Regions from separate parts of the Rhodococcus sp. NPDC058521 genome, predicted to be linked through region 1. Evidence: predicted binding sites of a transcription regulator. Region 1 holds the regulator's gene; the other holds the start of a gene.
What was found. The regulator LexA, encoded in region 1, represses DNA repair genes until DNA is damaged. The targets are predictions, from matches to a motif close to CGAACANNTGTTCG.

Region 1 (4,209 bases):
CCGGTCACGATTCGTGATCACCTCGGTCCTCCCCACCGAAGTGTGACCGGGCATACGGTCGAGGTGAGTGCTGCGTGGCTGCGGCATTGCACGACAACCAACCCAACGAGGAGCCGACGTGGATCGCACCCTGTTCGAGCCGGAGCACGAACTTTTCCGCGAGTCGTACCGGAAGTTCTTGACCCAACATGTCGAGCCCTTCCATGCGCAGTGGGAAGAACAGAACATCGTCGACCGCAGTGTGTGGATCGAAGCGGGAAAGCAGGGCTACCTCGGAACCGCCGTGCCGGAGGCATACGGCGGCGGGGGAGTCCGGGACTTCCGGTACAACGCGATCGTCACCGAGGAGACCACGCGGGGCGGGTTCAGTGGAATCGGATTCACTCTCCACAACGACGTCGTTGCCCCGTATCTGCTCGATCTCGCCAACGAGGAACAGAAGCAGCGCTGGTTGCCCGGTTTCGCATCGGGTGAGTTGATCAGTGCGATCGCCATGACGGAGCCCGGCACGGGTAGTGACCTGCAGGGCATCAAGACGCGGGCGGTGCGCGATGGCGAGGACTGGATCCTCAACGGGTCCAAGACGTTCATCACCAACGGCATCAACGCGGACATCGTGATCGTGGTCGCCTGCACCGACCCCGACAAGGGTGCACAAGGGTTCAGCCTCTTCGTCCTCGAGCGTGGGATGGAGGGATTCGAGCGCGGTCGCAATCTCGACAAGATCGGCATGAAGGCGCAGGACACTGCCGAACTCTCCTTCACCGATGTGCGGGTTCCCGGTGCAAACCTCCTCGGCGAAGAAGGTATGGGCTTCCTCTACCTGATGAAGAACTTGCCGCAGGAGCGGTTGTCGATCGCTGTCGTTGCCGTCGCGGCCATGGAGGCGTCCCTGGACATGACGATCCAGTACTGCCGCGATCGAAAGGCGTTCGGCAAATCGATCGGAAGCTTCCAGAACACCCGCTTCGTCCTGGCCGAACTCGCCACCGAGACGACCGCAGCCCGGGTTCTGGTGGACAAGTTCATCGAACAGCTCAACGCCGAGAAGCTCACCGTCCAGGAAGCTGCGATGGCGAAGTGGTGGACCACCGAGGCGCAGGTGCGGCTGATCGACCGATGCCTACAGCTGCACGGCGGGTACGGCTACATGAAGGAGTACCCAATCGCGAAGGCATACATGGACTCCCGCGTGCAGACGATCTACGGCGGCACGACGGAGATCATGAAGGAGATCATCGGCCGTGGGCTGAATCTCTGATCTGCGGACCGGAAATTGTGAAGGGCCGTCCGATCGGACGGCCCTTCACGATGTGTGATTCAGACCTTGCGTACGACGGTGACCACCTTGCCGAGGATCACTGCGTCGTTACCGGGAATCGGGTCGAACAACTTGTTGTGCGGCATCAGCCACACTTGGTCGTTCTTTCGCTTGAAAGTCTTCACCGTCGCTTCACCGTCGATCATCGCGGCGACGATGTCGCCGTTGTCCGCGACGTTCTGCTGACGAACGGCGACGTAGTCGCCGTCGCAGATCGCGGCGTCCACCATCGATTCGCCGACGACCTTCAGTAGGAACAACGAACCCTGACCGACCAATTCGCGCGGAAGTGGGAACACGTCCTCCACGGCCTCCTCCGCGAGGATCGGTCCGCCGGCAGCGATCCGGCCCAGTACCGGAACGAACGTGGGCTCGGGCAGTACTTCTGCGTCGACACCCTCGGGTGTTGCCTGCGCGACGAGGGTGGGGCGAGGTGGCTGAGCACCGGCTGCCACGTCCGCTGCGACCTCGTCGAGCCCGCGGACATCGACCGCTCGGGGACGATTGGGATCACGCCGCAAGAACCCCTTGCGTTCGAGCGTGCGCATCTGGTGTGCGACCGACGACGTGGAGGTGAGTCCGACTGCGTCGCCGATCTCGCGGATGCTCGGGGGATACCCGCGTTCGGTGACAGACGCGCGAATGACCTCGAGAACACGGCGCTGACGGTCGGTGAGCTCGGCGGGATTCGGGGCCGGCTCCGCGCTCGACCCTGCGGCCGAACCTGCGGCGTTCGAGTCTTCGGGCGAGCTGTCGTCCTTCATGCTGCGTGCCTCCGTGGGTGCGGGGTCGTGGGTGCTGGGTGGTGGGTGGTGGGTGGTGGGCGTCGAGCGGCGCATGCTGTGCGTTCTGCCACGAATCTAGCGACTTCTCCAGCCGTTATCAAACATTTGTTCGATTCGTGTCGCTCGAAATGGCGACATTGTCGGACCGCCGTGGTAGAAATCGAACATACGTTCTTTCGAACGTCTGATCGAACAGGGTGATCGACTACCGGAGGTACCAGATGAGCAGCGCAGTTCTCAGCAGGCGCGCGGTGGATTACGCAGAGACCGACTTGGGGCGCGCTGCGCACGGTCGCGGACCGGATGTGGTTCGTGAGCCACGGATCGCGGATCGCCGGCGGGGCCAGCGCAGGCCGGACTCGGGCGCGGTGCGATACATGGCGGACCACGTGCGGGTCTCGCAGGCAGATCATCGTGCGGTCGATATCGACGTTGGTTGGCGCACGATGCTCGCGACTGTGCTCGTCACGGCCGGGATTTTACTCGGCTTCGGTGCCGTCGCGTACGTGGTCACCGCCACCGGTGATGCTGCACTCGCCGAAGCGACCGAGGTCGTCCAGGTGGGAGCGGGGGAGTCTCTCACCGAGGTTGCCGAGCGAATCGCACCCGAGGTGCCGGCCCAGCAGATCGTGGACCGGATCATGGATCTGAATGCACTCACCAATTCCTCGGTTCATGCGGGGCAGAGTCTCGTGGTCCCTGCGTTGCGGGGCTGACGGCCCGTTCGGTGCTGCATGCGTGAGGTCGTGAGTCGAACGAGTATTCTCGAATGCTGTCAGTCACACCACCTTGCGTGGTCGCGTCGGCATCGTGCATTCGTTGCGGAAAGTCGCGGTCGCGTCGGCTACGACGAAGGAACCGCCATGCATTGCCCTTTCTGCCGGCACCCTGATTCACGTGTGGTCGATTCGCGTGAGGCAGACGAAGGCCAGGCGATTCGTAGGCGTCGTTCGTGCCCGGAATGTGGCCGTAGGTTCACGACCGTCGAGACGGCCATTCTGTCCGTGGTCAAGCGCAGTGGGGTTACCGAGCCGTTCAGTCGCGAGAAGGTGGTGCGCGGAGTTCGCCGTGCCTGCCAGGGCCGTCAGGTCGACAACGATGCCCTGAATCTGCTTGCGCAACAGGTGGAGGACGCGGTCCGTGCGTCTGGTTCCGCCGAGATTCCCAGTAACGAGGTCGGGCTCGCCATCCTCGGTCCACTGCGCGACCTCGACGAGGTGGCGTACCTGCGCTTTGCCTCGGTGTATCGATCATTCAGTTCGGCAGACGACTTCGCACGCGAGATCAAGGAACTCCGCGAACATCAGGCAGCCAAGGCCGAAGCCGAGGGCACGAGCCGAAATTCTTGAGCGTCGTTCTCCGGAATTGCCAGTGCCTCACCGGGCGCGCACAACGGCATCCATCATCTTGAGGATCCGTTTCTCCGACACTGCCACAGGCGTGCCCAACGATTGGGCGAACAGACTCACTCGAAGTTCTTCGATCATCCAGTGCACGGCGTTGACGTCTGCACCGTGATGGCGCTCCGGCGGGATCGACGCGAGCATTCTTTCGTAAGCGGCATAGACCCGATCGAGGACGTCCATTCCCTTGCGGTCGCGGTCGGCGCTCGCCGGCAAGGATTCGAGTCGGAGCGTTGCGGCCGCCAGGTAGCGCGGAAGTTCACGCACGCCGGCAACGCCGAGTTCGGTCACGAAGCCGGGGAACAGAAGCGTGTCGAGCTGTTCCCGAACATCCTCGGCTGCTTCACCGCGGGAGCGGGCGAGGACTGTCTCGAGTCGGTGCGCGTTGTCGAGGGCCGGGATGGTGAGTCGTAGCAGGATCGAGGCGTTGCGCGGCAGGGTGTCGCGGGCTGTCTTGACCAGTGCGTCGAATTCTTCGGGGCTTCTGACCGGTTCCTTCCACGAATCGATCAGTGCGTTGGCAGCTGCGTTTCGGCAATCCGCCACGAGAGCGTCGAGACTCCCGTCGGGGTTCTGTCCGAGGGTGAGACGCTGAGCGTTGCTCACGGCCGCCACGACCGTTTTCGTTCGAGTGGGAACCGTGCCGAGCAACAGTTCTCGAAGGCCCGCCCGGTTGGCCGCCTTCTGCTCCGTTGCAGTA
Region 2 (4,209 bases), on a different contig from region 1:
TGGTGGCAGGCTTTCTCACCCGAAGGCTGGGGGAGAAGGCGAAGGGGCGAGAGTGGTACGAATCGTCCTTCCTGCCGAGGATAGGGCCGTGGGCGCTCTACGGTTTGCTTTTCACGATCGTGATTCTGTTTGCGCTGCAGGGGGATCGGATCACGTCCCAGCCACTCGACGTCCTACGTATCGCAGTTCCGTTGCTCGCGTACTTCGCGATCATGTGGGGCGGCGGTTATGCACTGGGTGCTGCGATGGGGCTCGGCTACGGACGCACCACGACGTTGGCATTCACGGCTGCCGGCAACAACTTCGAACTGGCCATCGCGGTCGCAATCGCCACCTATGGCGCGACGTCGGGGCAGGCGCTCGCGGGCGTCGTGGGGCCGTTGATCGAAGTGCCGGTTCTCGTCGGGTTAGTCTATGTGTCCCTCGCCCTGCGAAAACGCTTCGCAGTTTTCGACGAAGGTCTGCCGATGCCCGAACGTCCTAGCGTGCTGTTCGTGTGTGTGAAGAACGGTGGAAAGTCGCAGATGGCGGCAGGTTTGATGCGGCGAGCGGTCGGCGATTCGGTTGTCGTCCGCTCGGCCGGGACGAAGCCCGGTTCGGCTGTTAATGCGCTCTCCGCCGAGGTGTTGCTCGAAATCGGCGTCGACATTTCCGGCGAATCTCCGACGCTGATCGACAGCCGTCTCGTTCGGCATGCCGATGTCGTGGTGTGCCTCGGAAACGAAGTCGATGTCAAACCGGTGGGCGGGACGAGCTTCGAGCGCTGGGAGACGGACGAGCCGTCGGAACGCGGCATCGACGGTATCGAGCGCATGCGGTTGGTGCGCGACGATATTGCGGCGAGAATCGCGGATCTGACGGCTCGTCTCTGATTCCCTGTCAGCAGCAGGGTGCAGTGCATTCGTCGGCGTCGCGGTTCTTCGGGCCGGAACCGAACGTCTCCGAGTCGGCGAGCACGGTGTAGACCTCCCACTTCTCGCCTGTCGGTGCGGTGACCCACACCTTGTCCTGAGTGGCGAAGCAACAAGTGGTCCCGATCTCCTCGTCCGTGAACATGCCTTCGTCGGTCAGGCGAGCGATCTCGCTGTGGACCTTCTCGCTGGATTCCACCTCCACTCCCAGGTGGTTGATCGATCCGCCTTTGCCTGAGTTCTCCAAGAGCACCAGCTTCAGCGGCGGCTCGGCGATGGAGAAGTTCGCATAGCCGGGCTTCAGTTTGGCCGGCTCGGTGGCGAAGAGTGCGGAGTAGAACTTCACCGACTCCTCCAGGTTGTCGACGTTGAGGGCAAGTTGAGCGCGTGACATGACAGCTCCTACATGTGAGACATAAGTCGAATTGGTAACAGGTTCAGAATCGCACCTTTTCGACATATGTCAAGAAGTCGGTAGTATCGAGGCATGCCCAAGACGCTGCCGGTGGTGGATATGAACTCGCCGATCTGTTGTTCCCCCGTTTCCGCTGGGGTGATGTCGGACGGCGATGCGCTCGAGCTTGCTCTGCGCTTGAAGGCGCTGGCCGACCCGGTTCGGATCAGGCTGATGTCGATGTTGCTGGCAGCGGACGGCGGTGAGGCCTGTACCTGTGACCTTGCGGTGGGGGTGGATCTACGTGAATCGACGGTGAGTCATCACCTCGGGCAGCTCAAGAAGGCGGGGATGGTCTCGTCGGCGCGCAGGGGCATGAACGTCTTCTACAGCACTCGGCCCGAGTGCCTCGACGCGCTCCGTCTGGTGCTCGATCCGAACTGCTGCACACCCGGCCGTAATTGACCTTCCGGGCTCTCGGGTGGCAGACTCGAATGCATCGAACATCAGTTCGATGATGCGTCTTCCCCAGTGGCATCTTCGGCTCGACCAGACTCAGCTCTGGTGTGAAGAGGTGCAGGTAGATGGGGTGGGAGAACGGTCCGCCGACATGGGCGGAGATGGAACGGGTGCTTTCGGGGAAACCCAGCAGGGTCCCTGCGGAGCAACTGTTTCCCGGTGACGGCAGTGACAGTCCTGCGTGGTCGCGCAAACGGGGTGAATATCGGGCCGACGTCGAGGCCGGGCGCACCACGGTGCCCTACGCGGAACTGCACGCGCATTCGGCGTTCAGCTTCCTCGACGGCGCTTCTTCGCCGGAGGAGATGGTCGAGGAGGCGGTGCGGCTCGGACTCGAGGCCATCGCCCTCACGGATCACGACGGCTTCTACGGGGTGGTGCGATTCGCGGAGGCGGCGCAGGCTCTCGGCATGCCCACGGTGTTCGGGTCCGAACTCTCGCTCGATTCGGTTCCGCGGGCCGGCTCGCCCGACCCGGGAGGATCTCACCTGCTGGTGCTCGCACGAGGGCAGGAAGGGTACCGGCGGCTCTCACGAGCAATCGCCACCGCACACATGGTTGGCGGAGAGAAGGGCAAACTTCACTACGACATCGACGAGCTTGCCGAGGCGGCCGATGGTCATTGGCAGATACTGACCGGCTGCCGAAAAGGCCACGTGCGCCGCGCACTTCGAGAAGGCGGTATCGAGGCCGCAGAACACGAATTGCGTCGATTGATCGACCTCTTCGGCGCTGACCGGGTCACCGTGGAACTGACGCATCACGGTGTCGCCGAGGACGACGAACGCAACGCAGCGCTCTCGAAGTTGGCCGAGATGCACGGCCTACCCGTCATCGCTTCCACCGCTGCGCATTTCGCGAACCCGGAACGTCGACGGCTGGCGATGGCTATGGCAGCCGTTCGCGCTCGCCGCAGCCTCGACGACTCGGCGGGCTGGCTTGCACCCACCGGTGGTGGGCATCTGCGTTCGGGGGAGGAGATGGCGACGTTGTTCGCGCAGTACCCGGGGGTCGTCGCTGCGGCAGCAGAACTGGGTCGTGAATGTGCGTTCGATCTGAAACTGATTGCGCCGCAACTGCCACCGTTCGACGTTCCGGAAGGTCATACCGAGGCGAGTTGGCTTCGTCAGCTCACGATGGAAGGCGCTGCCCGAAGATATGGCGCACCGGAACGACGACCGGACGCCTATCGGCAGATCGAACACGAACTGCACATCATCACCGAGCTGAACTTTCCCGGCTACTTCCTGGTGGTCCACGACATCGTGTCCTTCTGCAAGAACAACGACATCCTGTGTCAGGGAAGAGGATCTGCCGCCAACTCGGCGGTGTGCTTCGCCATCGGCATCACCAATGTCGATCCGGTGGGCAACAAGCTGCTGTTCGAGAGGTTTCTCTCGCCGGAGCGGGACGGCCCACCGGACATCGATGTGGACATCGAATCGGATCGCCGCGAAGAGGCGATCCAGCACGTCTACACGAAGTACGGCCGCAAGTATGCGGCGCAAGTAGCGAACGTCATCACCTATCGGGGCAAGTCGTCCGTTCGAGACATGGCTCGCGCCTTGGGATTCTCGCAGGGGCAGCAGGATGCGTGGAGCAAACAGGTGAGCAGATGGACCGGCATCGGAAAGGAAACCGGCACCGATATTCCGGCTCCCGTGCTGGAACTCGCCGCACAGATCGAGGGTTTTCCCCGCCATCTCGGTATCCACTCCGGTGGCATGGTCATCTGTGACCGCCCGATCGCGGACGTGTGCCCCGTGGAGTGGGCGCGCATGGAGAACCGCAGTGTTCTGCAGTGGGACAAGGACGACTGCGCGGCGGTCGGGCTGGTGAAGTTCGACCTCCTCGGTCTCGGCATGCTGTCGGCGCTGCACTACATGCTCGACCTGGTGGCCGAGCACAAGGGGCTCGACGTGAATCTGTGGGAGCTGGATCTGACCGAGGACGCCGTCTACGAGATGCTGCAGCGCGCCGATTCGGTCGGTGTGTTCCAGGTCGAGTCGAGAGCGCAGATGGCCACTCTGCCCAGGCTCAAACCACGCAACTTCTACGACCTGGTGGTCGAGGTCGCACTCATCCGTCCAGGACCGATTCAGGGCGGTTCGGTGCACCCGTACATTCGTAGGCGCAACAAGCTCGAGCCGGTGGTGTACGACCACCCGAGTCTGGAGAACGCTCTGGAACGCACCTTGGGGGTTCCGTTGTTCCAGGAACAGTTGATGCAGATGGCAGTGGACGTCGCAGGATTCACGCCGGCCGAGGCGGATCAGCTGCGCCGCGCCATGGGTTCCAAACGCTCGCCGGAGAAGATGGAACGACTTCGCGGTCGGCTGTATCGAGGAATGCGCGAGTTGCACGGCATCGAAGGAGAAGTGGCGG

Region 2: ACFWO3_RS01930 (error-prone DNA polymerase) is a predicted target of LexA. The motif match lies at 1,806-1,819, and genes of this name have one in related genera.

What each region holds. Positions count from the first base shown of each region.
Region 1 covers NZ_JBHXNL010000018.1:29,475-33,683, forward strand. Annotated here, with positions in the region: gene ACFWO3_RS20600 (uracil-xanthine permease family protein) at 1-17, shown strand, start outside; gene ACFWO3_RS20605 (acyl-CoA dehydrogenase family protein) at 119-1,261, shown strand; gene lexA (transcriptional repressor LexA) at 1,321-2,085, opposite strand; gene ACFWO3_RS20615 (LysM peptidoglycan-binding domain-containing protein) at 2,328-2,822, shown strand; gene nrdR (transcriptional regulator NrdR) at 2,970-3,455, shown strand; gene hrpA (ATP-dependent RNA helicase HrpA) at 3,483-4,209, opposite strand, start outside.
Region 2 covers NZ_JBHXNL010000001.1:412,819-417,027, forward strand. Annotated here, with positions in the region: gene arsB (ACR3 family arsenite efflux transporter) at 1-872, shown strand, start outside; gene ACFWO3_RS01920 (ArsI/CadI family heavy metal resistance metalloenzyme) at 880-1,305, opposite strand; gene ACFWO3_RS01925 (Rv2640c family ArsR-like transcriptional regulator) at 1,399-1,770, shown strand; gene ACFWO3_RS01930 (error-prone DNA polymerase) at 1,890-4,209, shown strand, end outside.